One region of the Paenibacillus sp. ALJ109b genome, then DNA from elsewhere that is predicted to be linked to it. Evidence: predicted binding sites of a transcription regulator. Region 1 holds the regulator's gene; the other holds the start of a gene.
What was found. The regulator CtsR, encoded in region 1, represses protease genes until heat stress. The targets are predictions, from matches to a motif close to ATGGTCAATAAAGGTCAAACA.

Region 1 (15,178 bases):
GAGTCAATTTGATTCACAGGATATATGGGGTGTATTTGAGGAGGGACAATTGGGTGCCAAACTTCACATTATTCCTTTTCAAACCTATATTCATGGGAGATCGTTCGAGATGGGCGGTATTGCGGGAGTAGCCACATGGCCAGAATATAGACGCAAAGGCTGGGTAGCTGGGCTGTTGAAGCATGCGCTGGAGGAAATGAACCGTAACAAACAAAGTATATCGTTTTTGCATCCGTTCTCTTTTGCATTTTATCGCAGATATGGATGGGAGACGTATGTTGAGTTTAAACGATATAAAGTGCCTACAGCTCATCTGCCTGCGAAAAAGGCAACCCTTGGAACAATTCGCCGTGGTGATCCCGGACTCAGCGTATTAAAGGAAGTATACAGTGCGTATGCTGAGCGCTATAACGGAACTTTGATCCGGGATGATGCGAGATGGGAGAACTCAGTTCTCACTAATGGAGCCAACCAGAAAGTCGTATATTATGATGAAGCTGGTAAAGCACAAGGCTATGTTTTATATGAGGTTAAGGAAAGAAAGTTTACCATTAGAGAGATCATTTATCTGAATGAAGAGGCAAGACAAGGTTTATGGACCTTTATTGCCAACCATGATTCTATGATTGAGGAAGTCACTTTACAGGCACCAGCCAGTGATATGCTTGCTTTTCAATTAGATAATCCGCGGATTCAGCAGGAAATTGTACCTTTCTTCATGGCACGTATTGTGAGTGTAGAACAATTTATTTCACAGTATCCTTTTGCGAGCCCAGACTCACCAGTACAGATTAATCTCCAGGTAGAGGATGCACACGCACCATGGAATGAAGGGGTATGGCAGTTGAATGTGGCGATGAACGGTACAGCTTCGATTTGGAAAACATCGGAGCCGGCTGCTAAAGATCAGACTGTTAAAGTAGACATTCAGGCGCTCACAGCAATACTGATGGGGTATCGCAGGCCCTCAGAGATGGCTCAAATAGGTAGAATTGAAGGGCCGAATGGAGCGATTAAGGCTCTGGAACAAGCGATTCCTGATCGGGAAACGTATCTACTTGATTTTTTCTGATCCTCATAGAGTAACGAATATTCTAGGATCAATTTTGTAGATTAACTTGTATAGCATTACGTTGCTAGTATGAGACAAATGGACTTCTCCAGCTATTTTGGAGAGGTTTTTTTGTGTCAGCCGAATATTTCGTGTAAAATCGTAAAAAATGAATAGTGCTCCCTCTTGGCAAAACCACAAAATATGCTATAATGTATATAAAGTCAAAGAAAGTCAAAGTCAACTAAAGGTTAAATACTTACGTAGCTTTCTTTCTGCAATCCGGTGGTGGGAGCCATTTTAGAGGTAGTGCACATCAGCGGATAAAAGCAATATTAAAGGACCTTCGAGCGTCCTTCGCTCTCCCGTTAAAGACCGTTGAAGATCAGTTTCGCTGTTTCCTTGATTGGTTAAATGGGTTGAGAAGGTGTACTCTGTAGGGGCGTGTGGGTCCTTATTGACTTAACGTTTCAGACAGTGGAGGATGAGTGGATGCGTAATATCTCTGATATTATCGAACAATATCTGAAGAGTATTTTGCATGAAAGTCCCGAAGGAATGGTCGAAATTCAACGTAATGATCTGGCTGACCAATTTTCATGTGTGCCTTCCCAGATCAATTATGTCATCAGCACCCGATTTACACTCGAAAAAGGTTACCTTGTAGAGAGTAAACGTGGCGGCGGCGGTTATGTTCGCATACAGCGGATTGAATTGCCGGCTCACTCGGCTCTGCATAACCATTTGCACCATAGTATTGGAGATGAGATCGGGCAGACAGCTGCCGAAGGTCTGATCTACCAACTGGAAGAAGCACGTTTCTTAAGCAAAAGGGAAGCCGGGTTGATGCGGGCAGCTGTATCGAGAGAGATTATATTGGTCAAACTTCCTTACCGGGATCAAATTCGTGCCAGAATGTTAAAGGCGATGTTAATATCTTTGCTCGGTAAATGAAAACTATCGGGATCAAGGGGGTACATCATTGTGCTGTGCCAAGAATGCAACAAACGTCCGGCAACACTCCATTTCACGAAAATCGTGAACGGAGAGAAGACGGAATTCCATATTTGTGAGTCATGCGCTCGTGAAAAAGGGGAAATGATTCCCGGAACATCCAACGGATTTTCCATTCATAACTTATTGTCCGGGTTGCTTGATTTTGAGCCTACAGGCAAAAATGGCAGTGCAGGAGCAACACCTGCGCAATCCCTTCGTTGTGAAGAATGCGGGATGACCTATTCACAGTTTAGCAAAATCGGCCGCTTTGGCTGTAGTTCTTGTTATAAATATTTTGACAGTCGTTTGGACCCGCTATTCAAACGGGTTCATGGTAGCACTTCCCACGTGGGTAAAGTGCCTGCACGAGCTGGTGGCCGCATCAAGGTGAAACGACAGATTGCTGATCTGAAACGGGATCTTCAGGAGAGTATAACGCAAGAGGAGTTTGAAGAAGCTGCTCAAATTCGTGATCAGATCAGGGAACTTGAAAAAGAAATAGCTCAGGAGTAAAGTTTGTGATGAGTAGGAGGGATGCGTAATGCCTAATCTTCGTTTTACAGAGAAGGCGCTCAGCGACTGGATGCGCAGTGATGCGGCTGATTCCGAAATCGTCATTAGCAGCCGAGTCCGGATCGCACGCAACCTGCAGCATTATCCGTTTCCGATGCTGGCTTCCAATGAGCAATCGGAAGAAGTGCTGAATAAGCTGAGCGAAGTACTTCAGTACGATGACGTTCATGCCTTTGGAGATTTTCATACCTTGGATCTGATTGATATCGATGACCTTGACAAACGGGTGCTGGTAGAGAAACATCTGATCAGTCCTAGTCTTGCGAACGAATCCAGAAATGGTGCTGTTATTCTCAGTGAGGATGAATCTGTCAGTATTATGATTAATGAAGAGGATCATCTTCGTATCCAGTGCCTCTATCCGGGGTTCCAGGTGAAAGAAGCCTGGGAGAAAGCTTCCGCCATAGATGATGCTTTTGAAGCGCATGTGGATTATGCTTTTGATGACCGCAGAGGATATTTAACCAGCTGTCCTACGAATGTAGGTACAGGTGTAAGAGCATCTGTCATGATGCATTTGCCCGCTCTGGTGATGACACAGCAGATTGGCCGCATTCTAACCGCAGTCTCCCAAGTCGGACTGACTGTACGGGGAATTTACGGTGAAGGCAGTGAGGCGATGGGTAACCTGTTCCAGATCTCGAACCAGATCACACTGGGACAGACGGAACAAGAAGTCATCGATAACCTGCATAGTGTTGTGTTACAGATGATTGGGCATGAGCGAACTGCTAGAGAACGGTTAATTACGGACTCTAGACTCCGAATTACCGACAGGGTTATGCGTTCATACGGCATACTGTCCCATGCAGCCATCGTCGATTCGAAGGAAGCTGCACAGCGTCTGTCTGATGTTCGACTTGGCGTAGATCTCGGCTTGTTGGACGGCTTGTCCATAACCGTGATGAACGAGTTGAATGTGATGACACAGCCGGGCTTTTTGCAGAAAACATTTGGGGAAGACATGCGGACAGATGAGCGTGACATATATCGGGCTCAGTTGATCCGTGATACGATCAGTGCAGCCAATCAATCTTAGGTTGATCAAGAGTTGTTTATAAAGGTTTCACGTCGCATCTGCGGCTTTTTATATAATAGAGCATTTCTATAAATGAATGCTGAATGATTTTATTCGCAGCATGGCTGCAAACAAAAATGATATGAAGAATACGGTGGGATCCTTTTAACAGCCCCCGTTTTATCCAAAACCATGGAGGTGCAGGAGATATGATGTTTGGAAGATTTACGGAACGGGCCCAAAAGGTGCTCGCATTGGCGCAGGAAGAAGCTGTCCGTCTTGGTCATAATAACATCGGTACAGAGCACATTTTGCTCGGCCTCATTCGTGAAGGCGAAGGCATCGCAGCCAAAGCGCTGATCGGCCTGGGACTCGGATTGGAAAAAATTCAAGATGAAGTAGAAACGCTGATTGGCCGTGGCCAAGAGCAACCTACGAACATTGCATATACGCCTCGTGCGAAAAAAGTAATTGAATTGTCTATGGATGAAGCTCGCAAATTGGGCCATACCTATGTAGGCACAGAGCATATCCTGCTTGGATTGATTCGTGAAGGCGAAGGGGTTGCGGCACGTGTGCTGAACAACCTGGGTATTAGTTTGAACAAGGCACGTCAACAAGTACTGCAACTGCTTGGCAGCAGTGAAGCCGTATCCAGTCATAACGGTACACCTGCCAATGTCAGCACACCAACACTGGACAGTCTGGCACGTGACCTTACGGCGTATGCCAGAGAGAACAACCTGGACCCAGTGATTGGACGTAGTAAAGAAATCGAACGTGTTATTCAGGTTCTGAGCCGTCGTACCAAGAATAACCCGGTACTGATCGGTGAGCCAGGTGTAGGTAAAACGGCCATCGCTGAAGGACTTGCACAAAAAATCATCGCCAACGAAATTCCGGAGACTTTGCGTGACAAACGTGTCATGACCTTAGATATGGGTTCGGTTGTCGCAGGTACAAAATATCGTGGTGAATTCGAAGATCGTCTGAAAAAAATTATGGATGAAATTCGTCAAGCGGGTAACATTGTCCTGTTCATCGACGAATTGCATACCCTGATTGGTGCAGGTGGAGCAGAAGGTGCAATTGATGCTTCGAACATTTTGAAACCGGCTTTGGCCCGTGGAGAATTGCAGTGCATCGGTGCAACAACACTGGATGAATACCGCAAATATATCGAGAAAGATGCTGCCCTGGAGCGCCGTTTCCAACCGATCACGGTGGATCAGCCTTCTCCAGAAGAAGCAATTCAGATTTTACACGGCTTGCGTGATCGTTACGAAGCGCATCACCGGGTGAAAATTACAGATGAAGCGATTGTGCAGGCTGTTAAACTGTCTGATCGGTACATTACAGACCGTTTCCTACCGGACAAAGCGATCGACCTGATTGATGAGGCGGGCTCCAAAGTAAGATTGAACTCTTACACGATTCCACCAAACCTCAAACAATTGGAAAGCCGTCTCGAAGATATCCGTAAGGAAAAAGACGCAGCGGTTCAAAGCCAAGAATTCGAAAAAGCAGCAGCTCTGCGTGACACGGAACAAAAAATCCGTGAAGAGCTGGATGTAACGAAGAACCAATGGAAAGAAAAACAAGGTCGCACGGATTCTGAAGTAACGCCTGAGGATATCGCGCAAGTGGTAGCCAACTGGACTGGAATTCCGGTGAACAAGCTGAAAGAAGAAGAAACACAACGTTTGATGAACCTGGAGTCTATTCTTCATGAACGTGTCATTGGCCAAGATGAGGCTGTGAAGTCCGTCAGTCGTGCAGTTCGTCGTGCTCGGGCCGGATTGAAAGATCCTAAACGTCCGATGGGTTCATTTATCTTCCTAGGTCCTACCGGGGTAGGTAAAACCGAGCTGGCTCGTGCTCTGGCTGAAGCGATGTTCGGCGATGAAAATGCAGTGATCCGGATCGATATGTCCGAGTATGGTGAGAAGCATTCCACTTCCCGACTCGTCGGAGCGCCTCCGGGATATGTTGGATACGAAGAAGGTGGGCAGCTGACAGAGAAAGTTCGTCGCAAACCTTACTCCGTCGTCCTGCTCGATGAAATCGAGAAAGCACATCCGGAAGTATTCAATATCTTGCTGCAAGTGCTTGAGGATGGTCGTCTGACGGATTCCAAAGGTCGCGTTGTTGACTTCCGAAATACGTTGATTATTCTGACATCCAACGTGGGTGCTGAAGCGATCAAACGTAACTCTACACTCGGCTTCACAGCAGTTGTGGATGCAGGTGCGGATTATGATAACATGAAGGGTAAAGTCATGGATGAGCTGAAGAAAAGCTTCCGTCCAGAGTTCCTTAACCGGATTGATGAAATTATCGTGTTCCACTCTCTTGAAGAGAAACACATCGCTGAGATTGTTACACTGATGAGTGAGGAGCTTCGGAAACGGCTACGTGAATACGAGGTTGACTTCGAACTCACCGACAATGCCAAGGATTTCCTTGCCAAAGCTGGCTTCGATCCAGCTTACGGTGCGCGTCCGCTTCGTCGGGCGATCCAAAAGCATATCGAAGACAAATTGTCTGAAGAGTTGCTCACGGGTAATGTAACCAAAGGTGATTCATTGCTAATTGATGAAGAGAACGGGGCATTGTCTGTAACGAAAAAAGACGTTGTTGTTCCTTCCACTGAGGAAATCGAAACGAAATAAGTGTCACTTAACTAGTGACATAACTACTGAGTCTGATGTATAAAACAAAAATCCTTCCTGGCTTAAGTCGGGAAGGATTTTTGTGTTTTTGTGCCAGTCAGAGCCCCAAAGCTGTTGTTTATCAGAAAACAAAATTTGAACTGGCTACGAACATGTGTAAAGTTTGCGATAATCCTTTACGAAAAATCTCAAACAATGGTAAACTTTTATTAACCCTGCACGTCAGGGAGTTTAGGCAAAATTCGTCGAAAAATGCAAAATGCTGTTATAAAATAAATCCTAGGAGTGCTGAAGTGGCCAAAGTTAAAACCAAGTTTCAGTGTACGGAATGCGGCTATGAAGCCCCCAAATGGTACGGCAAATGTCCGGGTTGTCAGTCTTGGAATTCGATGGTGGAAGAAACCGAAACGGTGGTCAAAACACAAGGAAGAAATTCCCCTCTTTTTGAGAGTAAAGATAAGCCACTTCCCATCATAGATATAGATAGCGGTCAGGAACCGCGTGTACAGACTGGAATTGAAGAGCTGAACCGGGTTTTGGGCGGCGGAATTGTTCCAGGATCTCTCGTTCTGGTGGGCGGAGACCCCGGAATCGGAAAATCAACATTGATGTTGCAAACATCTCATGCATTGACTCATTCAGGTTTGCGCGTGTTATATGTCTCAGGCGAGGAATCAGTTAAGCAAACGAAATTGCGGGCTGACCGTCTGGGTGCGCTGTCTCCTGAGTTATATGTACTATGTGAGACCAATATGGAGCGGGTTGAGGAAGCGGTGGAGCAGATCCAGCCGCATTTTCTAGTCATCGACTCCATTCAGACCGTATATCTGCCAGAAGTCACCAGTGCTCCCGGCAGTGTAGCTCAGGTAAGGGAATGTACATCACGGTTCATGCGGATCGCCAAAGGGCGAGGCATTGCAACCGTACTTGTGGGGCATGTTACGAAAGAAGGTGCTATTGCCGGTCCACGTATGTTGGAGCATATGGTGGACTGTGTTCTTTATTTTGAAGGAGAGCGGCATCATACGTATCGCCTTTTACGTGCGGTCAAGAACCGTTTTGGTTCGACCAATGAGATCGGCATTTTTGAAATGGGCGAAGATGGACTTCGTGAAGTAGGCAACCCTTCTGAGCTCTTTTTGTCAGAACGTCCACTGGGTGTGGCGGGTTCTACCGTAGTTGCCAGCATGGAGGGCACACGTCCTCTGCTTGTGGAATTGCAGGCATTGATTTCAACCACACATTTCCCTTCTCCCCGACGTATGGCAACAGGGGTAGATCTCCATCGATTAAACTTGATTATTGCGGTACTGGAGAAACGAATGGGCATGTTCTTGCAAACACAGGATGCTTATCTAAACGTAGCTGGTGGTGTGAGATTAGATGAGCCGGCAGTAGATTTGGCGGTTGCTGTAAGTATCGCATCCAGCTTGAGAGATGTACCGACCAAGCCAGATGACGTCATCTTTGGGGAAATCGGTTTGACGGGTGAGGTTCGGGCCGTTTCACGGGCTGAACAACGTGTGAAAGAAGCTCAGAAATTGGGCTTCAAGCGTGTCATTTTACCAGAAAAAAGCTTAAAGGGCTGGAAACATCCTCGCGGGATACAACTGATCGGTGTGAATACCGTGGCAGATGCACTAGCGGTTGCTTTAGATTAGGGGGCATAACAAGATGAAAGATTCGAGCCAACTGGATAATATGAACGAATTGTTAAGGCTGATCGCACCAGGTACACCTTTCCGCGAAGGTCTGGAGAACGTGCTGCGCGCCAAGACGGGTGCACTGCTGGTTGTAGGATACAGCCCTGAAGTAATGGAAGTGGTGGATGGAGGATTCTCGATTAACTGTGATTTCTCCCCGAACTATCTGTATGAACTCGCCAAGATGGATGGTGCCATCATCCTAAGCGAGGATTTAAAGCGTATCCTATACGCCAATACTCAGCTCATTCCTGACTCATCCATTTCTTCATCTGAGACGGGGATCCGTCACCGGACGGCTGAGCGTGTCGCGAAACAAACAGGAAAATTAGTCGTATCTATATCGCAGCGCCGGAATATTATCACCTTATACCAAGGAACACTACGGTATTCCCTCAAGGAAATTGGGGTTATCTTGACCAAGGCGAATCAAGCGATTCAAACCTTGGAGAAATACAAAGCTGTTTTGACGCAGTCGCTTACGAATCTGAGCGCCTCCGAGTTTGAGGAACTGGTGACGATTCCTGAGGTGGTCAATGTCATTCAGCGTACGGAAATGGTTATGCGTATCAAAACGGAAATTAAGCGTTACATTCATGAACTCGGCAACGAGGGTCGTTTGATCTCTATGCAGATGGAGGAACTCGTCGGTACAACAGAAGAGGAAGCATGGCTACTGTATAAGGACTATGCCCGTGATGACAGTGATGACAGAATCCGTGAGATTATCGTTGGTCTGAAAAGATTGTCGGACGATGAATTGCTGGATGCACATCATATCGTACGTCTGTTGGGATATCCTTCATCAGCGGCTACATCCGAAGATTCGGTTGCACCTCGCGGATATCGGGTATTAAACAAGATACCCCGCCTGCCGAATGTCATCATCCATAACCTGGTGGATCAATTCGAACAATTGCCTCATGTCATTATGGCTACAATTGAAGAGCTGGACGAAGTGGACGGGATTGGAGAGGTACGCGCCCGAACCATTAAGGAAGGTCTCAAGCGTTTGCAGGAGCAGATGTTTATTGACAGACAAATGTAAGGGTTTGCCTATAACGGCTTGAAAATAATGAGGTGAAACAACGATGTTAACCAGATTCATTCCGAATCTCTTTACCTTGGGTAATCTGTTTCTTGGAATGATGGCAATCCTGCTTTCAATTGATGGGAATTATAGTTTGGCTGCCATTTTGGTCATTATTGCGATGTTGTTGGATGGTCTGGATGGCCGTGTGGCACGTGCGCTTAATGCCCAGAGTGAGTTTGGTAAAGAGCTGGATTCTTTGTCGGACATGGTTTCATTTGGTGCAGCTCCAGCTCTGATTATATTCATGGTCTCGTTTCAGGACGCAACTCCGGTTCTCGCCTGGATCGCAACCGCAAGCTTTCCAATTTGTGGGGCTATCCGGCTTGCCCGGTTTAACGTTCGCCCCGGCATCCCCGGGTACTTCACAGGATTGCCGATTCCAGCGGCCGGAGGGGTTCTGGCAACACTGTCCCTCTTTAACAAGGATATCGGTCCTGTAAGTATGATGATTGCGACGTTGCTGTTATCTTATCTGATGGTAAGTTCGCTGAAATACCCCAACTTCAAAAAGGTTGGTCTGCCGCGCAAAGCGATTTGGATTGCACCTTGGGTTATCGTCTTTGCGGTAGTGGTGGCGGTCATGTTTCCAGAACAATTGTCCAAATTGATCTTTATTCCACTTGTGTTATACGCTCTATATGGGATGAAGCATAATATGCGGACGGCAGCCTCACGTAACCGAGCCAAAAAGCGTAAAGAAGAGAAGTCTTCCCGTCCTTCCGATCGCTAGGTAATCCAGTATTCTGGAAAATACAAAGAAAGCACGTACGCTCCTGACAGGAGAATGCGTGCTTATTTTTGTTTTTCAAATCTATACGGTAACTTAACCATTTGCAACGAAATACGTATTGTTTACGACAAATTGAACATCCCTAACGTCGAACATTTCTGTGACTCGTGATTTACGACCTCTTCCATGTTGATGTCCAGTAGATTGCAGAGAGCCGACATATAAAACAGGTTCCGCCCCAGTTCAGAGCTGATTACCTCTTTGCAATTCTCGCACAATTCACCTTCCACATGCGTTTCCAGCAGGCCTTTTGATTGAGCAATATCGCTCTCAGGGGCATATTTCTGCTTGGTGGCGTGCAGCTCAATGCAGCCGCATTCGGTAATGGCCTTGGACACGGCACGGTTGACAGAGGCGCCGGCTTGTCCTGTTTTGGACAGTACATCAATCAGGCTGCGATGACGCAGCAACAGCTCGGAAACTTGATCCTGAAAAGCCTGTAAACTTAGCGTACTCATTTTGCTACTCACCTCGGGATATGAATTGAATTCATTATATGCCAATAATTTACCTTCTTTCAACTGACGATTGCAACATTTCCAAAAAGTTCTTCAAAAGCAGGATTAGCAATCTGGGAATTGGATCATACTGGATATAAAGATGAAGATATATTGAAGGAGGTGCAGGGACTTATGTGGAAAAAAGGCATTTTAACTTTTACAGGATTGTGCGGTGCATGGTTCGGCTACACGGCATATCATCTGGCAGGAAAATCCGTCCCTTGGATGGCTGAATGGATTCAATCAGCAGGATTGTTGGGGGTTGGGGTATCAACCCTACTAGGTGCTGTATTGTTTATGTCCATGTGTAACATCGGTGGAACATTAATGGCAACCAGACTGCATAATAGTATTGATTCTTTGGCCAAAGTACCGATGAAAGAATTGGCTGCAGGTGCGGCGGGTACAGTTGCAGGACTGCTGGTGGCCTTGCTGTTATATCCTTGTGTGGCATGGCTTGGGACGGCTGGAGAGGTGCTTCAGGTGGCGCTGACGGTCGTAAGTAGCTATACAGGCTATATGCTTGCCATGGCGAAGAAAGACGATCTGGCGGCCTTCTGGATGTCAGGACGCTGGGGTCATCCCGAGGTAGATGAGGAGAGACGGCTGGAAGAGCACAAAATTTTGGATACCAGTGTAATTATCGATGGTCGCATCGCGGATATATGCAAAACCGGATTTATCGAGGGAACGATTGTAATCCCGGAATTCGTTCTGGAAGAATTGCAGCACATTGCCGATTCATCGGACTTGCTCAAGCGGAACAGAGGACGGAGAGGGCTTGATATTCTGAATAAAATTCAGAAGGAATTGGACGTCAAAGTTCTCATTTACGAAGGTGATTTCGAGGAAATTTCCGAAGTGGACAGTAAACTGGTCAAACTCGCCAAGGTGCTTCAGGGCAAAGTTGTCACCAACGACTTCAACCTGAATAAGGTCTGTGAACTGCAAGGCGTATCCGTGCTAAACATCAATGATCTCGCCAATGCGGTTAAGCCGGTGGTATTGCCAGGTGAGGAGATTATGGTGCAGATTATTAAGGATGGTAAGGAACACGGTCAAGGTGTAGCCTATCTGGATGATGGCACGATGATTGTTGTGGAAGGCGGACGCGAGTATATCGGCATGATGATGGAAGTGCTGGTGACCAGTGTGCTGCAGACGTCAGCGGGACGAATGATTTTTGCCAAGCCGAAACTGTTGGAAAAAGCCCAATAAAGCGGTATGATGGGTAGTGTATCGTTAGAGTTTATAATATAACTGTATTATATCTCCGAACGGTAAACTGACAGACAAGGCAGGGATTGCGGCATGGATAAAGGGTGGGGTGTTGTCATTGTGGCGGCAGGTCGGGGGACCCGGATGGGAACAACCGAGAGTAAGCAGTTTCTGCTGCTGCAGGACAAGCCCGTTTTCATACATACGCTTGAAGTGTTTGCGGCTATGGACGAGGTCAGCGAAATGGTGCTGGTCACGGGAGCTGCCGATGTTGAACGCAGCCAGGATTGGGTAAAAGAATACCGACTGGAATCACGTGTCCGTGTCATCCCCGGAGGGAAAGAGAGACAGCATTCGGTCCACGAAGGCCTTAAGGCACTAGGGACAGACTGGGTCCTCGTTCACGACGGGGTACGTCCTTTTATAAACCGTGAGCAGATTATGGGATGTATGAAGGCCGCTATGTCGGGTGGAGCAGCTGTACTGGCCGTTCCAGTGAAGGATACGATCAAACAAGTAAATGCGGATGGAATCGTTACGGCGACGCCGGACCGCAGCAGTCTGTGGAGCATTCAAACCCCGCAGGCTTTTCGTCTTTCTTCCCTGCTGCTTGCGTACGAATCGGCGGACCGGGACGGATTTCTAGGAACGGATGACGCAATGCTGGCTGAACGCCAGGGAATGTCGGTCAAGGTTGTGGAAGGCAGTTATACGAATATCAAATTAACGACGCCGGAAGATTTGGAATACGCCGCGTTTTTGCTCAAGGGAGAGAAGAAGCGATGATACGTGTAGGACAGGGATTCGATGTACATCAACTGGTAGAGGGACGCCCATGCATTATTGGCGGGGTCACGATCCCTTATGAAAAAGGACTGCTGGGTCACTCGGACGCAGACGTGCTGCTGCATGCCATCAGTGATGCCATTCTTGGTGCGCTTGCACTTGGGGATATTGGCAAACACTTCCCGGATACCGATCCGGAGTTCAAGGATGCGGATAGCCTGAAACTGCTGGAGCATGTGTGGCAGTTGGTGAAGGATCGTGGATACCGTCTGGGGAACATCGATTCAACCATAATTGCACAGAAACCGAAGATGGCACCTTATGTTCCGCAGATGGCCGAGGTTATTGCCAAGGCACTTGAAGCGGATGTAACTCAGGTGAATGTCAAAGCGACAACAACAGAGCAACTCGGATTCCCCGGACGGGGAGAGGGTATAGCTGCCCAATCGGTTGTTTGCCTTGTTCGCGTGTGATATCATCAACCAATTAGAGACGGAGGGGATATTATGAGCACCGAAGTTCGCGTGCGCTACGCGCCGAGTCCAACGGGACACCTGCATATCGGGAACGCCCGTACGGCGCTGTTTAACTATTTGTATGCCAAACATAATAACGGCAAATTCATTATTCGTATTGAGGATACGGACGTGAAACGCAACATTGCCGGTGGTGAGGAAAGTCAGCTGAAATACTTGAAATGGCTCGGAATCGAGTGGGACGAAAGTATTGATGTCGGCGGCGAGTACGGACCATACCGTCAGACGGAACGTTTGGACATTTATCGTAAATATACGCAGGAACTGCTGGACAAAGGTCTGGCTTATCGTTGTTATTGCACGGAAGAAGAGCTGGAGCAAGAACGTGAAGAACAGACAGCACGTGGAGAAACTCCGCGTTATTCGGGTAAACACCGTGATCTGACACCGGAGCAACAGAGCGCATTTGAAGCGGAAGGCCGTGTGGCGAGTATTCGTTTCCGTGTACCGGAAGAACGCATCTATACGTTTGATGACATGGTCAAAGGAGCAATCTCATTCAACAGCAAGGAATCCGGCGACTTCGTTATTGTGAAAAAAGACGGCATTCCCACGTACAACTATGCAGTTGCTGTGGATGATTACCTGATGAAGATCTCTCATGTCTTGCGTGGCGAAGATCACATCTCTAACACACCGCGTCAACTGATGATTTATGAAGCGCTTGGCTGGGAGCCGCCGCAATTCGGTCATATGACGTTGATCGTGAATGAAAACCACAAAAAGCTGAGTAAACGTGACGAGTCCGTTATTCAGTTTATTGAACAATATGATCAGCTCGGCTATTTGCCTGAAGCGATGTTTAACTTCATCTCCCTGCTTGGCTGGTCCCCTGAAGGCGAAGAAGAGATCTTCTCGCAGGAGCAGTTAATCTCCATTTTTGATACGAAGCGTCTGTCCAAGAGCCCGGCGGTATTTGATACTCACAAGCTGGCTCACTTGAACAACCACTACATCAAAAATGCGGACCCGGATCGCATTGCCGAAATGGCGATTCCACATCTGCAAAAAGCGGGACGTATTGCCGCTGAGCTGTCACCTGAACAGAAAGAATGGGCATATACGCTTGTTCATCTCTACCAGGAGCAAATGAATTCTGCCTCCGATATCGTGGAATTGTCGGAAGTGTTCTTCCGTTCCCACCTGGAGTTGGAAAGTGAAGGAGCTGCTGTACTGGCTGAGGAGCAGGTACCAATCGTTCTGAAGGCATTTGCAGATAAAGTACAGGCTAGCGACGAATTTACACCAAGTAAAATGGCTGCGCTGATCAAAGAAGTTCAGAAAGAGACCGGATTTAAGGGTAAACAGTTGTTTATGCCGATTCGTGTAGCTCTGACAGGACAGACTCATGGCCGTGATCTGAACCAAACGATTGTACTGCTTGGCCGTGATACGGTGATTGATCGATTGCATGCTCAGGTAAAAGGCGCATAAGAAACGCCCCTATTAGAGTCTACTTTGGACTTAAGGATAGAACTTCGTTTATACCGATATGAAGGAAGATTGTTGTCAGTCCATAACCTTTTCGCTATAATAGCAACACAAAGGTTAAATGGTATGATTTTATCATTCATCATAAAAACAGCAAAGACCGGGAGAAGTAGGTTGAACCGGACAGATTCAGAGAGGATGGCCCCGCAGTAAAGAACAGGATTCTTTGCTGCGGTGGCTGTGAGCCATCCGCTGTCCGTCAGTCGAAATGCACCCGTGAGCTGCATAGCCGAATCCGGCCCCGCCTCTCGTTATGTAGGAGAGAGGAAAACGTCAGGATAGGTTGTGACGGTTGGTTCCCGTTACGGAACTGTTGAGGGTTCATTCTTGTGCAAGGACATGAGGCGGCTATAACAGGCAGCCTAGTTCTTGTATGTTAAGGCATGAACCGAGCAGAGTGGGACCGCGATAAACGCCTCTGCAGCTTAATAGCTGCAGGGGCGTTTTCTATTTAGGTCGAGTCGGAAGTACACTACCATGAGGGCCGCGCCGTCCGGTAAGCCGGAGGACGAAGACCTGAACAAGAGGGGAACGAGCATGTTCAAGAAGATCAGATCAGATATCCAGGCGGTGTTTGAAAACGATCCGGCGGCCCGGGGATGGTTTGAAGTTGTATTTACCTACTCGGGGCTGCATGCGATATGGGCGCACCGGGTGGCACACTTTTTATACAAGCGGAAATGGTTTTCTTTCGCCCGGTTCATTTCACAGGTCAGCCGTTTTATGACAGGCATCGAAATCCATCCCGGCG
Region 2 (15,178 bases), on a different contig from region 1:
CTCGACATGCCTGTAGGATATCATCATAGCAAGTTAATCGCCACTCAACACACTCTCAACCTTATTAAGGAGGCTGTATCTATATGTCTAAATACAGAACGATTGTGATCGGAACCGGACCTGCGGGTCTGACAGCAGCGATATATCTAGCTCGTGCTAATCTAAACCCACTGGTTATCGAAGGTCTTCAGCCGGGTGGTCAATTGACGACGACAACGGAAGTTGAGAATTTCCCTGGTTTTCCGCAAGGCATTATGGGTCCGGAACTGATGGACAATATGCGCAAGCAAGCGGAGCGTTTTGGAGCTGAGTTCAAAAATGGTTGGGTGGAAGAAGTGGATTTCAGCAAACCGCCCTTCAAGGTTAAAGTTGGAGGCATCGGAGAACTGGAAGCCGAATCGATCATTATCTCTACCGGCGCTTCGGCCCGTTATCTCGGTATTCCCGGAGAGCAGGAGAATGTGGGACGTGGGGTAAGTACCTGTGCCACCTGTGACGGATTCTTTTTCCGTGGTAAAAAGATCGTTGTTGTTGGCGGTGGAGACTCTGCGATGGAGGAAGCCAGCTTCCTGACCCGCTTTGCAACAGACGTTACCTTGGTTCACCGTCGGGACGAATTACGTGCATCGAAAATTATGCAGGATCGGGCTCGCAGCAACGAGAAGGTGAAATGGGCTTTGAACCGTACACCGCTCGAAGTTGTGCCTGAGGCTCTTGGTGTTAAAGGGCTAAAGGTACGCAATAACGAGACTGGACAGGAAGAATTGCTTGAAGCGGATGGCGTATTCATTGCCATTGGACACACACCGAATACGGGTTTCCTGAGCAACCAAATTACTTTGGATGAACACGGCTATGTTGTCGTTAAACCGGGTACAACCGAGACCAATATTCCGGGTGTATTCGCCTGCGGTGATGTTCAGGATACGAAGTATCGTCAAGCCATTACAGCAGCAGGTTCAGGATGTATGGCTGCAATGGACTGCGAGAAATTCCTTGAAGGCAGCATTGTGCATGACTGGAGCGAAACACTGGATAAGTAAGCATGAAAAGGGCATGGTTTGGCATAAATTAAGTAGAAGAGACAACGGGAAGTCTCATGATGTGAGAAGCCGGAAGGCTTCTCTTTTTTTGAAACCAAAGTGGGCATGAGATCGTATACATAATGGGCATATTAGCTGTGAGGTGAAGACTTTGGGGGAAATGATAAAAGATTGGTTACAAAATGCAACAGTGCGGCGTTTTCTCATTCTGCTGTTGTTTTGTTTGGTTCTATTCAGCATGGGGAGTATGCTGCACATGATTTTGCTGTTATTCCTGGTGACGTATGTCATGAACAGGTTGCAGCATTTTATCACAGAGAAGTTGAATCGTTTATTTCCGGTTAACTATAAAGTTGTAGTCATCCTGCTCTATCTTATCGTTATTGCAGCCATTGTACTGGGCATCTCCAGGTATTCACCACGAATTGTGGATCAGGTCGTTCAGTTAACGAATGAGATCATGAAGTTTCTTGATACCGCTGACGGGGATAATTTTGCTTCCAAAATTGCAGGTTATCTTCAATCGTTCGATATTAAAAACTATACCAACGATGCATTGAAGTATATTTTTGCGTTAAGCAAATGGTTGGAGTTCATTCTGTTGGTTATCATCCTGAGTCTGTTCTTCTTGTTGCAGAAGCGGGAGATTTCCAAGTTTACCTCCAAGTTCAAAACAAGCAAGATCGGCTGGTTCTATAATGAAGTGGCTTATCTTGGAGATAAGTTTGTATCTTCTTTTGGTAAAGTGATCGAGGCACAATTGTTGATTGCGGTCTTTAATACAGCTTTGACGATTCTGGGATTATGGATACTCGGTTTCCCGTATTTGTTCGCTCTGACCATTCTGGTATTCATGCTGAGTCTGGTACCCGTTGCGGGGGTTATCATCTCACTGATTCCGCTGTGTCTAATCGGTTATCAACTGGGTGGGTTACAGCTCAGTGTGATCGTGATCATTATGATCGTCATCATTCATGCGTTGGAGACGTACTTCCTGAATCCGAAGCTGATGGCGCACAAAACCAAATTGCCGATGTTCTACACGTTTATCGTACTGATTCTGTCTCAACATTTCCTGGGGATCTGGGGGCTTATCATCGGTATTCCGATCTTTGTCTTCCTGCTCGATATTCTGGACGTCAACAAGATGGAAAAAACGGAAGAGCCTGTACGTGTGGAAACGAAGTTGTGACCAGTAGCTGAATATCTGCTGAAGGATAGGTTTAGGGAATGTTCATAAAAGTAGAGAAACGCCTCCTGTTATGGGAAGGCGTTTTTTGCGCCGTTAGGGTTAAGGGTTGCAACAACTGAACCACGGGTGAGCTCATAATGAATCACGTCCTTGTTCTGTTCTATAAGATATTTCCATCTTATCGAACTGCCTGAGACGTGATTAGTAAGGATTGTCATGAGATTCAGATGACAATTGTCATCTTTTACGCATGGAACGAGTGGATATGCAATATCATGAGTTGAGGCCTCCTCCTCTATGGAGGAAGGAATAAAGCCTGCGTTTTTAATAGAGACAAATGAGGTTGTATACGTATTCAAAGATAGCCTGTGATGTTGTTCACAATAGCGAGGAAGCTAATCACAGCAAAGGTCTTATCGTCTTGACCCAGGCGTATCCTTCAATTATAGTTGGTACGTAGGATTAAACTATTATAGATAGATAAAGGTGGCTTGTAGCATGTCTGAGAAAATCTACGTTGGGGTCGATCTCGGCGGAACAGCAATCAAGGTCGGTATATGTGATGAACACGGTCAGCTTATGCATACGTATGAAGGACCGACTGAAGTGGATAAGGGCGTTGACACGGTCATTGCCAACATCGAAAAGTATGTCCGTCATATCGTTGCCGAATCGCCTTACAGCTGGGAACAGCTTGAAGGTGTGGGAGCAGGAGTGGCTGGGTTCACCAATGTACGCGAGGGAATTATCGTTCTTGCCCCTAACATTGGATTTCGGAATGTAGCCATTCGTTCAATTTTGGAAGAACGTCTGGGCAAGCCAGTCAAAATAGATAACGATGCAAACGTGGCTGCACTGGGTGAAGCTTGGGCAGGTGCTGGCAAAGGCGTGGACAACTGTGTGTGCTATACGCTTGGTACAGGCGTTGGTGGCGGACTGATCCTGAATGGCAAGATCTATCAAGGTTTCTCCGGTATGGCTGGTGAGCTTGGTCATGTCAGTGTTGTTCCTGATCTGGAAGCAATTCAGTGCGGATGTGGCAAAATGGGATGCGTGGAAACTGTATCTTCAGCAACCGGAATTATTCGTATGGCCAAAGATGCTGTAGAGCGTGGAGACCATACATCACTGGCACTCGTCGACAAGATTGCAGCTAAAGAAGTATTTGATGCTGCTAAGGCGGGCGATGAAGTTGCTCTTCGTATCGTCAATCGTGCAGCGTTCTATCTGGGCAAATCGATGGCGGCTGTAGCGGCTGTGATTAACCCGGAGATGTTCATTATCGGTGGCGGTGTATCCAAAGCGGGTAATATTTTGTTTGATGAAGTAAGGACTGTATTTGCGAAACTGACACCTGAACCGCTGCAAGAAGGGGTTAAAATTCTTGAAGCAACGCTTGGCAACAATGCAGGGATTGTTGGCGCGGCTGGTCTTCTCTTGCGTTCCTAGTAACCTCGTAACAGATAATCCGACAGCAATATGATAAGGAGGGGACATTTATGCTTGAAGGTGAAGTTTCACCGGGCACAGGCGCCACGCTCATTATCATTACGGGCATGTCCGGAGCAGGCAAGACGATTGCAGTACAAAGCCTGGAGGATCTTGGTTTCTTCTGTGTGGATAATCTTCCACCGGTATTGATTCCAAAATTCGCGGAGTTGATTGAGCAATCGAACGGCAAAATTGGTAAGGTCGCACTGGTTATTGACCTTCGCGGTCGTGAGTTCTTTACGGCTTTGTCCGAGTCACTGAACTATATTAAAGATCATTTTACCATTCATTGTGAAATATTATTCCTGGACGCGACAGACTCTGTATTAGTCCAGCGCTATAAGGAGAGCAGGCGCAGACATCCACTGGCTCCTGAGGGCATGCCGCTTGATGGCATCCGGCTGGAACGTAAGATGTTGGAGGAACTCAAAAATTCCGCCACTCAGGTACTGAATACCAGTACGATGAAGCCTGCTCAACTGAAAGAGCGCATCATATCCCGCTTTTCTCATCTGGAAAGCCATATGCTGTCGGTAAATATTACGTCGTTTGGGTTCAAATACGGTATTCCGATCGATGCGGATCTGGTGTTTGATGTTCGTTTCTTGCCAAATCCGCATTATATTGAACATTTACGTCCGAATACGGGACAGAATAGTGATGTATATGAATATGTTATGAAATGGCCGGAGACGCAGGCGTTTCTGACCAAGCTGCTGGATATGCTGCATTTTCTGATTCCGCAATACCGGAAGGAAGGCAAAAGCCAGGTTATTATTGGAATCGGCTGTACCGGAGGCAAGCATCGTTCGGTAGCAATATCGGAATATTTGGGCAAAATGTTGGGAAGCAGCGAAACTGAGGCTGTCACCGTGAGCCATCGCGACGCCGACCGGGACCGTCATTGAAGAGGGTGAAGGGATGAAAGAAGCCGGACCACGAAGAGAACGTCCGAGAATTGTAGTTATGGGCGGCGGAACCGGATTATCCGTGATGCTGCGCGGTTTGAAGGAAAAGCCGCTGGACATCACGGCCATCGTGACGGTGGCGGATGACGGAGGAAGTTCGGGCATCCTGCGTAATGAGTTGCAAATGCCGCCTCCGGGCGACATTCGTAACGTACTTACAGCGCTGGCTGATGTAGAACCGTTGTTGTCGGATATGCTGAATTATCGCTTCAATACAGGCGCGGGGCTTGCAGGCCACAGCCTGGGTAACTTGATTTTGGCTGCAATGACGGATATATCGGGCGACTTCGTGACCGCTGTGCGGGAACTTAGCCGCGTGTTTGCCGTTCGGGGTGAGGTATTGCCCGCAGCCGGGCAGGCCGTTATACTGCATGCAGAGATGGAGGATGGCTCGATTGTTACGGGCGAGTCCAAGATCCCTGAAGCTGGCTTACGGATCAAACGTGTTTTCCTTGAACCGGATCACGTGGAGCCGTTGCCAGAGGCTGTTGAGGCTATTCGTCAGGCAGACGCCATTCTGATTGGGCCAGGTAGTCTCTACACGAGCATTCTACCCAATCTGCTTGTGCCTAAGCTGGCTGAAGCTGTCGTTGAGGCGGACGCAGTGAAAATGTTTATTTGTAATGTGATGACACAGCCGGGAGAGACGGATAATTACACGGTGAGTGACCACCTCAAGGCGGTACATGAACATGTAGGACACCAAATTTTCGACTATGTCATTGTAAATAATGGTGATATTCCGCTGCAGGTGCAAAATAAGTATGCGGAAAAAGGAGCTAAACCGGTTGTGCTGGATATGAATGTGCTGAAGAGTGCCGGCTATCAAGTCGTTGCGGATACGTTGGTCCTATTCCGGACTTATCTGCGTCATGATGCCGACAAGCTGAGCCATCACATCTATCAACTTGTACAAAATTGGATGTTACGGAAGAGGTGAAGTCCCATGTCGTTTGCAGCACAGACCAAAAAAGAACTAACGATGATCGAAAGCGAACCGTGCTGCGAAAAGGCGGAACTTTCAGCCCTCATCCGTATGCTTGGTGCGGTGCAGTTATCGAATAAAAAAGTCATCTTGGATATTTCGACGGAGAATGCCGCCATTGCAAGACGGGCATACTCTCTGCTTAAAAAGCATTTTCAAGTGCATACGGAATTGCTTGTCCGCAAAAAAATGCGGCTGAAAAAGAACAATGTATATATTGTTCGGATTCCAACCATGGTACAGGAGATTCTAAAAGATCTGTACATTGTTTCCGAAGGATTTCTGTTTACTCCCGGGATCAGTGGAGAACTGTTCAATAATAACTGCTGTAAACGTGCTTATCTTCGAGGCGCATTTATGGCAGGAGGATCAGTCAACAATCCCGAAGGTTCATCCTACCACCTGGAGATTGCGTCCATGTATGAGGAGCACTGTCAGGCCCTTGTGGACCTGGCGAATGAATTTCATCTCAATGCCCGGTGTATAGAACGCAAAAAAGGATTCATCCTATACATTAAGGAAGGCGAGAAAATCATCGAGCTGCTCAGTATCATTGGTGCACATCAGGCCCTTTTCAAGTTCGAGGATGTGCGTATCATGCGAGATATGCGTAATTCCGTCAACCGAATCGTCAATTGTGAGACAGCGAACCTGAACAAAACGATTGGGGCGGCCGTCAGACAGATCGATAACATCAGACTGTTGCAAAAGGAAGTTGGTCTGGAGTCGTTGCCCGAAAAGCTTCGTGAAGTGGCTGAAGTGAGGCTCGCCCATCCGGATATCAACTTGAAGGAAGTAGGCGAACTGCTTAAGGGTACAGTTAGCAAGTCTGGAGTGAATCACCGGCTCCGCAAAATTGATGAGCTGGCAGAGAAGGTTCGTAACGAGCGTTACGGTTAAATTAAGAGTAGGGTAGCCTGGAAGCTGATTGTTTTGGTTTTCGCCAAAAAGTCAGTATAAAGTCAGCCCATAAGGATCTGGAGAGCTGCTCAGGTGTAATGAGGTGATGTAAAAAGGCTAAAATGGGTCATAATAATGACATCCCAATCACCCTGAGTTTTTTCTTCTAGTGTCCTGCTCTGGTTATATGGTATAATGTTATAAATATAATTGTGTATTTAATGTCCAGATTTCATAATAGGGGGTAAGTTTCCATGACAAAGCACCCGGTAGTTGTCCGTTTGAAAACGGGTCTCCATGCCAGACCTGCGGCACTGTTCGTTCAAGAAGCGAATAAGTACTCATCTGAAGTGTTCGTCGAGAAGGACGACAAAAAAGTAAATGCAAAAAGTATCATGGGGATCATGAGCCTTGCAATCAGTACTGGTACGGAAATCCAGATTAGTGCAGAAGGTGCGGACGCCGAACAGGCTGTAAACGCTTTAGTTAGTCTGGTAAGCAAGGAAGAGCTTGAGAACCAATAAGATATGATTTGAACCCAATGAAGAAGTCCCGAAAGGGGCTTTTTTGCGTTTTAAGGCTGTCAAGTGCAACATTATGGAATTAAGCCCGTCTGTTAGGTATCAAATCGATTTGAGTTTGAGATGTTAAAACTTAAGGAGGCTAACGTAATGGGTAAATTATGGTTGAAACCGCTGGGCGCGGTGATGGTTGCAGGTACATTGCTTGTAGGAGGTACTGCGTGGGTAGCACCTAGTAATTATGCGTATGCTGCTGAGGTACAGGGGGTACAGCAAAACGTGATTAACGTTGTGGGTACAGGTGAGATTCAAGTGAAGCCGGACATCGCTTATCTTTCCATTGGAGTGAACAGTACAGCAGATACTGCAGCCTCTGCTCAAAAAGCGAATGCAGCGAAAATTCAAAAGGTTAGCAATCTGCTGAAAAGTACATGGAAAATCAGTGCGGATGATATTCAAACGAACCAGTTCTATGTACAGCCTAACTACACGTATAGTGAAAAAGACGGAGAGAAGATCAAAGGGTACACAGCTCATCACACATTGACTGTAACGTACCGGGAGATGGACAAGATTGGTGAACTCCTGGATGCTGCATCCCAAGCTGGTGCCAACAATATTGAAAATGTTCGTTTTACGGTAGAAAAACCGGAGAACTTTGAAGCTCAAGTGATTGAGAAAGCTGTTGCCAATGCGGATGTGAAAGCTGGAGCAATTGCAAAAGCAGTTAAACGCCAACTGGGTGCTGTTCTATCCGTGAGTCAAGGTGACGCCAATGTACCTGTGTTCTATGCAAGTGAGGCTCTGATGTCCAAATCGTCAGCTGATTCTGCTGGTAGCACAGAAATTGAAACAGGACAGGTTAAAGTAAGCACAACGCTGAATATTACGTATGAAATGAAATAGGTGAAATAAAGTAAATAAAGGCTGGATGTCCGTTAAAGATGGGCTTGAGCTGGCGAAAGGCAATAATGACAAAGACGTTGTCCATCGGACAACGTCTTTTTTGTTATAAAGGCGGACTTTGATGAAGTTTGAAAAGAAGAGGTGAAATATGACGAAATGAATTGCTGGTTTTTGGTATCTTTTTTGTCCATTTGTTCGTAACAAAACCTTCATTATAGGCATCTGGATCGAACAACATTGTAACTGGAGCTGTAAACCTTTCCGGAATTGGGTTAATTATAATAAAGAGGTGAGCGTGTGGGGCATACGATCAAATCAGGATACATACGCAATGACACTCAATTTGAATTCGAGAGAGGAGTTTTATATATGACAACATGGAAAAAATGGACTAGTGCACTACTGGCGGCAGGAATTATTGTGGGGAGCGGGGCTGTATGGCAGGATAGTTCTGTACAGGCAGCTTCAGTATCCACGAAAGTGACAACACCTACTGAGGTAACTCTGAAATCAGGAGGCAAAACGCTTACTCAAAAAGGACTCCTTCAAGGCGGCTCCACTTGGGTATCGCTTACCGCAGTGAAAGATGTTGCAGGTGGAAGTTTGAAATATGATGCAAAGGCTAAGGAGTATTCCTTAACGGCAGCTAATAATACGATGACCATCAGCCTGATTGATGGGGCACCGAGTGTTAGAATTAATAACTACTATCCGCAAGTGGAAGCGAAGCTGATCAATGGCCGATTGTATATTCCGTTTTCTGCAATGAGAGATTATTTGGGTGTTCAGGGCAACTGGGATGGAAAAGCCAAGACACTGACGCTGAGCAAAGTGAAGCAAAATAGCGTGACAGTCAAAGCGGCAACAGTGAAAGTCAGCATCAAGAACGCTGAAGTCGATATTCAATATCCTCAGGTGAGCGGACTGGCTAACGATAAAGCAGAAGCAGCTATCAACAAGGTGCTGAAAGATGAAGTCGATGCTTTTGTAGCAGATTTCAAAAAACAAACCAAGGAATTTGGTGACGCTGCAGCGAACCGTCCATATGCATTTGAGAGTTCTTATGTTGTGACGTATAACGAAAATGGTGTGCTTGGGCTCATTACGCAAAGTTATCAAGATTATGCTGGCGCACATGGCATGACGTTCCGTACAGGTCACACCTTTGCTCTGGATTCCGGCAAGGAACTGAGTCTGGATGATGTGATCCAAAATAACAAAACCGTACGTGAGACAGTAAGTAAAAAAGTGGGAGATCAGCTTAAAGCAAGTGGTGGTTACCTTGAAGGCTATAAAGGTCTGAATAAAGATCAGGATTTCTATGTAACACCAACAGGTGTAGTTGTATTCTTCCAGTTGTATGAATACACAGCTTATGCGGAAGGCTTCCCGGAATTCCCGTTCACATACAAAGAGCTACTTCCTAAAGGCACAGAGCCGTTCAGTGGCTTAACAGCAGACAAGTAAAGTATGTGTTGAGCTTATTGCTAGCGTAACGATATGAAAGTTAAAGTGAATCGATTAAATATGTATCATGCACTCTTAAATTATCATCAAAAAAAGGACGCCCTCGTCATGTTGACGAGAGCGTCCTTTTTTCATATAGCCAACTCAACTGAGCGTTGCCGTTTGAGTTGGCTATATGGTTAATTGGCGATTCGGCTCGGCTTAGATGCCTTGGGAACCTACGTTTTCGATAACTTTATCGATGATACCGTAATCAGCAGCTTCAGCAGCACTCATAAAGTAGTCACGATCTGTATCTTTCTCGATACGCTCCAGCGGTTGGCCTGAGCGCTCAGAGATGATGCGGTTCAAGGTATCACGCATTTTCAGGATGCGGCGGGCACGAATTTCGATGTCCGAAGCTTGACCTTGCGCACCACCAAGTGGTTGGTGAATCATGATTTCGCTGTTAGGCAATGCAAAACGTTTACCTTTGGCACCTGCGTTCAACAGGAATGCACCCATGGAAGCCGCCATACCTACACAGATGGTAGATACATCCGGTTTGATGAATTGCATTGTATCGTAAATTGCCATACCGGCTGTAATGGATCCGCCTGGGCTATTGATGTATAAGTGAATGTCTTTCTCCGGATCTTCCGCAGCTAGGAACAACATCTGTGCCATGATGGCATTCGCCACAACGTCATTTACATCACTGCCAAGGAAGATGATACGATCCTTCAGCAATCTGGAATAGATGTCATAGGCGCGCTCACCCCGGTTGCTCTGTTCAACGACCATTGGAATATAACTCACGTGAAAAACCTCCTCGGAAATGTAAATGTTAAATTGGTGTTTATATATAAACTGTTACCGTATTACCCACATCATAAACAATTTCAAACAAAAAGTCAAAGAAAGTCAAACTAAGTTTGAAAAAAAAGAAACCTATTCGGTTTCATTGGTTAAAAGGGTTATGAGCTACTAATTAAGAATGGCGCGCCCGCCAAGAATCGAACTTGGATCTCAGGCTTCGGAGGCCTACGTCATATCCATTGGACCACGGGCGCACATTAATTATTGCTGCAAATATAGTTGCTTAAAAAGCAGTTTTGAAATAGAAGTTTCAAATATGTGACAGCAATAATGATTATAGCTCATGAATAATTGAATTGCAAGCAGATGTTCGTCGTGTTGGTTTGGAATACCCTGAAGTTGATCATGATGAAGATAAGTGGATAAAGAACGCAAATAAGTAAATGCTAAAAGAGGTTTTGGACATGCCATATGAAAAACAATAGCAAGCAATATGTAGATGAGTATTTTTGTTTTGCTTCTATATATGGTATCGAACATGTTGTCCTCGCTCATGGGAGATTGACATTGTGAAAATAGGCGCGTACAAACGCCTGAAACGTGTCGAATTAACGCTTCGAAACACTTGCATGTCGCGTCAGTTTTAGGTAGAATAGACGTGGGACTTAAAAAGTTAACCCGGGACGTTTTAGGGCCATGAAAGAGAGCTTGGAACGAGAAGCTTGCGGGAGTGGAAAGCATGCGAACGATTTTAGAAGTGCAAAAGCAGCTTCTGCCTGATCTCATGGATGTCTTGAAGAAGAGGTATACGATTCTGCGCCAGATCATGTTATCGGATGTGATCGGACGAAGAACGTTAGCTAATTCCATGCAGATGACCGAGCGGGTTCTGAGGGCTGAGACCGATTTATTAAAGGCTCAGGGACTTATTGAAATTGACAGTGCAGGGATGAAGATCAGTGAGGCAGGGCATGAATTGCTGCAGCAGTTGGAACCCGTCGCCAAAGAGCTGTTTGGATTATCCGAACTGGAAGAACGCATCAAGCAAGCCTACGGTCTGCAAAAGGTAGTTGTGGTTCCTGGCGATTCGGACATTTCTCCATTTGCCAAACGGGAACTGGGCAGAGCCGGAGCGAAGGCTCTGGGTAATATTATGAGTGATAACGATGTTGTCGCCGTAACTGGCGGTTCAACAACGGCTGAAGTCGCAGAGCAACTGACTCCGCCAACTTCGCTGAAAGGTGTCTGGTTTGTACCGGCACGCGGTGGGCTGGGAGAAAGCCTCGAAATTCAGGCCAATACGATAGCATCCACGATGGCAAAACGGGTAGGAGCTCAATACAAACTTCTGCATGTACCGGATTTGCTTAGTGATCATGCCTACGAATCACTAATCCAGGACCCAAGTGTTCAGGAGATTCTGCAGCTGATCCGAAAATCGCGGATCGTCATTCATGGAATCGGTGATGCCGTAGAGATGGCACGGCGCCGCAAACTTGCGACAGAGATCATAGATGAACTCCAGGAGCAAGGGGCCGTATCTGAATCATTCGGTTATTACTTTAATGATCAGGGTGAGGTGGTACATACCATGCTTACGCTGGGCATGCGACTCCAGGATATTGAACGAACCGATGTCGTAATTGGGATTGCGGGTGGCAAGAGCAAGGCTGCTGCCATACATTCGGTCCTGCGATTTGGTCAGGAAGATATTCTGATTATTGATGAGGCTGCTGCTGAAGTCATCGTCGCCGAAATGGAATAAGGTTTTATTTTGCACCACAACCATTGTTGTCTTGACGGACTTCACCGTCTGTCTTGAATATATAAGCTTCATAAAAAATCAATCAAAACTTGGGAGGAACTTACTCATGATTAAAGTAGGTATTAACGGTTTTGGACGTATTGGTCGTTTGGCATTCCGCCGTATTCAAAATGTAGAGGGCATTGAAGTTGTAGCAATCAACGACTTGACTGATGCTAAAATGCTGGCTCATTTGCTCAAATATGATACAACTCAAGGTCGCTTTGATGGCGATGTTGAAGTACACGATGGCTTCTTCAAAGTGAACGGCAAAGAAGTTAAAGTATTGGCTAACCGTAACCCAGAAGAATTGCCATGGGGCGACCTGGGCGTAGATATCGTTCTGGAATGTACTGGTTTCTTCACAACTAAAGAAGCAGCTGAGAAACACTTGAAAGGTGGAGCTAAGAAAGTTGTTATCTCCGCACCAGCTACTGGCGACATGAAAACCATCGTTTACAACGTAAACCATGAAATCCTCGACGGTACTGAAACTGTAATCTCCGGCGCATCTTGCACAACAAACTGCTTGGCACCTATGGCAAAAACACTGCAAGACAAATTCGGAATCGTTCAAGGTTTGATGACTACAATTCACGCTTACACTGGCGACCAAAACACATTGGATGCTCCACACCCTAAAGGTGACTTCCGTCGTGCTCGCGCAGCAGCTGAAAACATCATCCCTAACACAACTGGTGCTGCTAAAGCAATCGGTTTGGTTATTCCAGAACTGCAAGGTAAACTCGACGGTGCAGCTCAACGTGTACCAGTAGCTACTGGTTCCCTGACTGAGCTCGTAACTGTATTGGGTAAAAAAGTTACTGCTGAAGAAGTTAACGCAGTAATGAAAGAGGCTTCCGATCCACAAACTTTCGGATACACAGAAGACGAAATCGTATCTTCCGATATCCAAGGTATCACTTTCGGTTCCCTGTTTGATGCAACTCAAACTAAAGTTCTGACTGTTGGCGACCAACAATTGGTTAAAACTGTAGCTTGGTATGACAATGAAATGTCCTACACTGCTCAACTGGTTCGCACTTTGGAGCACTTTGCAAAAATGATCAAGTAATATCTGCAATAACATAGAGCGGAAACAGATGCTATTGTTTCCGCTCTTTATATATCAACATTTTGCAAATTTCTCAAAAACACCAGGATTGACAAGGGATTTGGGCCCTTGATTGGTCCACCAAATACATGGGTGCGGAGGAAATACAGATGAACAAAAAAAGTGTACGTGATATCGAATTGACAGGAAAACGGGCTTTTGTCCGTGTAGATTTTAATGTGCCGCTCGAAGATGGTAAAATTACAGATGACAAACGTATTCGTGCCACGCTTCCTACGATCAACTACTTGATCGAAAAAGGCGCTAAAGTTATTTTGGCAAGTCACATGGGTCGTCCAAAGGGCGAAGTTGTTGAATCCATGCGTTTGACTCCAGCTGCAGAGCGTTTGTCCGAATTGCTCGGTAAAAAAGTTGTTAAAGCTGACGATTCCGTTGGCGATGCAGTAAAAGCTCAAATCGCTGAACTGAACAACGGCGACGTATTGTTGCTTGAGAACGTTCGTTTCCATGCAGGCGAAGAGAAAAACGATCCGGAACTGGCAAAACAATTTGCTGAACTGGCTGATGTTTTCGTTAACGATGCATTCGGCGCTGCTCACAGAGCACACGCTTCGACAGAAGGTATCGCTCACCTGTTGCCAGCAGTATCCGGTCTGTTGATGGAGAAAGAACTTGAAGTGTTGGGTAAAGCAATCTCTAACCCTGAGCGTCCTTTCACAGCAATCATCGGTGGTTCCAAAGTTAAAGACAAAATCGATGTGATCGACAACCTGCTGAACATTGCAGACAACGTAATCATCGGTGGCGGTCTGACTTACACGTTCTTCAAAGCACAAGGACATGAAATCGGACAATCTCTGTTGGATGATTCCAAACTGGATGTTGCTCTTGGTTTCATTGAAAAAGCGAAAAAATTGGGCAAAAACTTCTACCTGCCGGTAGATATCGTTGTATCTGACGATTTCAGTGCAAGTGCAAACACACAAATCGTTGACATCGACGGCATTCCTGCAGACTGGGAAGGTGTGGACATCGGACCGAAAACGCGTGCAATCTATGCTGAAGTGATCAAAAACTCCAAGCTGGTTGTATGGAACGGACCAATGGGCGTATTCGAAATCGAACCTTTCTCCAACGGTACACGTGAAGTTGCCGAAGCTTGTGCAGAGACAGCAGCATACACCGTAATTGGCGGTGGTGACTCCGCAGCAGCAGCTGAGAAGTTCAAACTGGCTGACAAAATGGACCACATCTCTACAGGTGGCGGTGCATCACTCGAGTTCATGGAAGGCAAAGTGCTTCCTGGCGTAGTTGCATTGAACGACAAGTAAGCTTTAAGCTATAGCATGAAGGAGTTGAAAACCATGAGAACACCGATTATCGCAGGTAACTGGAAAATGTTCAAAACGGTTTCCGAATCCAATGACTTCATTCAGGAAGTTAAAGGAAAAGCGGAAGTTGAAGGCGTAGAGACTGTTATTTGCGCACCGTTTACGAATCTGCCATCTCTGGTAGAAGCCGTTAAAGGCACAAACATCAAAATTGGTGCACAAAATCTTCATTTTGAAGACAATGGTGCATTCACAGGTGAAATCAGCGGCGTTATGCTGAAAGACCTGGGTGTGGATTATGTCATTATTGGTCACTCGGAGCGCCGTCAATATTTTGCGGAAACCGATGAGACTGTCAATAAAAAGTTGCACGCAGCATTCCGTCACGGATTGACTCCAATCTTTTGCCTTGGCGAAACGCTTGAAGAGCGCGAAGCCAACCAAACGAAAGACGTATGCAAAGTGCAAACAGAAGCTGCTTTGGCAGGTCTGTCTGCAGAGCAAGCGGCACAAGTGGTTATCGCTTATGAGCCAATCTGGGCGATTGGTACAGGCAAATCCTCCACTTCCCAAGATGCGAATGAAGTTATTGCTTACATTCGTACGCTCGTGAAGGATCTGTACGACCAAAAGGTAGCAGATGCAGTTCGTATTCAATACGGTGGCAGTGTTAAACCTGAGAACGTAACAGAATACC

Region 2: clpP (ATP-dependent Clp endopeptidase proteolytic subunit ClpP) is a predicted target of CtsR. The motif match lies at 10,363-10,383, and genes of this name have one in related genera.

Annotation. Positions count from the first base shown of each region.
Region 1 covers NZ_JAAIFP010000010.1:319-15,496, forward strand. Annotated here, with positions in the region: gene G3352_RS12725 (GNAT family N-acetyltransferase) at 1-1,072, shown strand, start outside; gene G3352_RS12730 (CtsR family transcriptional regulator) at 1,544-2,005, shown strand; gene mcsA (protein-arginine kinase activator protein McsA) at 2,036-2,560, shown strand; gene mcsB (protein-arginine kinase McsB) at 2,589-3,659, shown strand; gene G3352_RS12745 (ATP-dependent Clp protease ATP-binding subunit) at 3,848-6,310, shown strand; gene radA (DNA repair protein RadA) at 6,604-7,971, shown strand; gene disA (DNA integrity scanning diadenylate cyclase DisA) at 7,985-9,061, shown strand; gene pssA (CDP-diacylglycerol--serine O-phosphatidyltransferase) at 9,105-9,836, shown strand; gene G3352_RS12765 (nucleoside triphosphate pyrophosphohydrolase family protein) at 9,959-10,354, opposite strand; gene G3352_RS12770 (PIN/TRAM domain-containing protein) at 10,529-11,614, shown strand; gene ispD (2-C-methyl-D-erythritol 4-phosphate cytidylyltransferase) at 11,708-12,400, shown strand; gene ispF (2-C-methyl-D-erythritol 2,4-cyclodiphosphate synthase) at 12,397-12,873, shown strand; gene gltX (glutamate--tRNA ligase) at 12,907-14,370, shown strand; gene cysE (serine O-acetyltransferase) at 14,965-15,178, shown strand, end outside.
Region 2 covers NZ_JAAIFP010000016.1:98,846-114,023, reverse strand. Annotated here, with positions in the region: gene trxB (thioredoxin-disulfide reductase) at 84-1,043, shown strand; gene G3352_RS17645 (AI-2E family transporter) at 1,204-2,235, shown strand; gene G3352_RS17640 (ROK family glucokinase) at 2,734-3,684, shown strand; gene rapZ (RNase adapter RapZ) at 3,735-4,634, shown strand; gene G3352_RS17630 (gluconeogenesis factor YvcK family protein) at 4,648-5,634, shown strand; gene whiA (DNA-binding protein WhiA) at 5,641-6,579, shown strand; gene G3352_RS17620 (HPr family phosphocarrier protein) at 6,834-7,103, shown strand; gene G3352_RS17615 (SIMPL domain-containing protein) at 7,251-8,006, shown strand; gene G3352_RS17610 (stalk domain-containing protein) at 8,376-9,473, shown strand; gene clpP (ATP-dependent Clp endopeptidase proteolytic subunit ClpP) at 9,675-10,271, opposite strand; tRNA gene G3352_RS17600 (tRNA-Arg) at 10,451-10,525, opposite strand; gene G3352_RS17595 (sugar-binding transcriptional regulator) at 11,011-12,036, shown strand; gene gap (type I glyceraldehyde-3-phosphate dehydrogenase) at 12,143-13,150, shown strand; gene G3352_RS17585 (phosphoglycerate kinase) at 13,300-14,481, shown strand; gene tpiA (triose-phosphate isomerase) at 14,515-15,178, shown strand, end outside.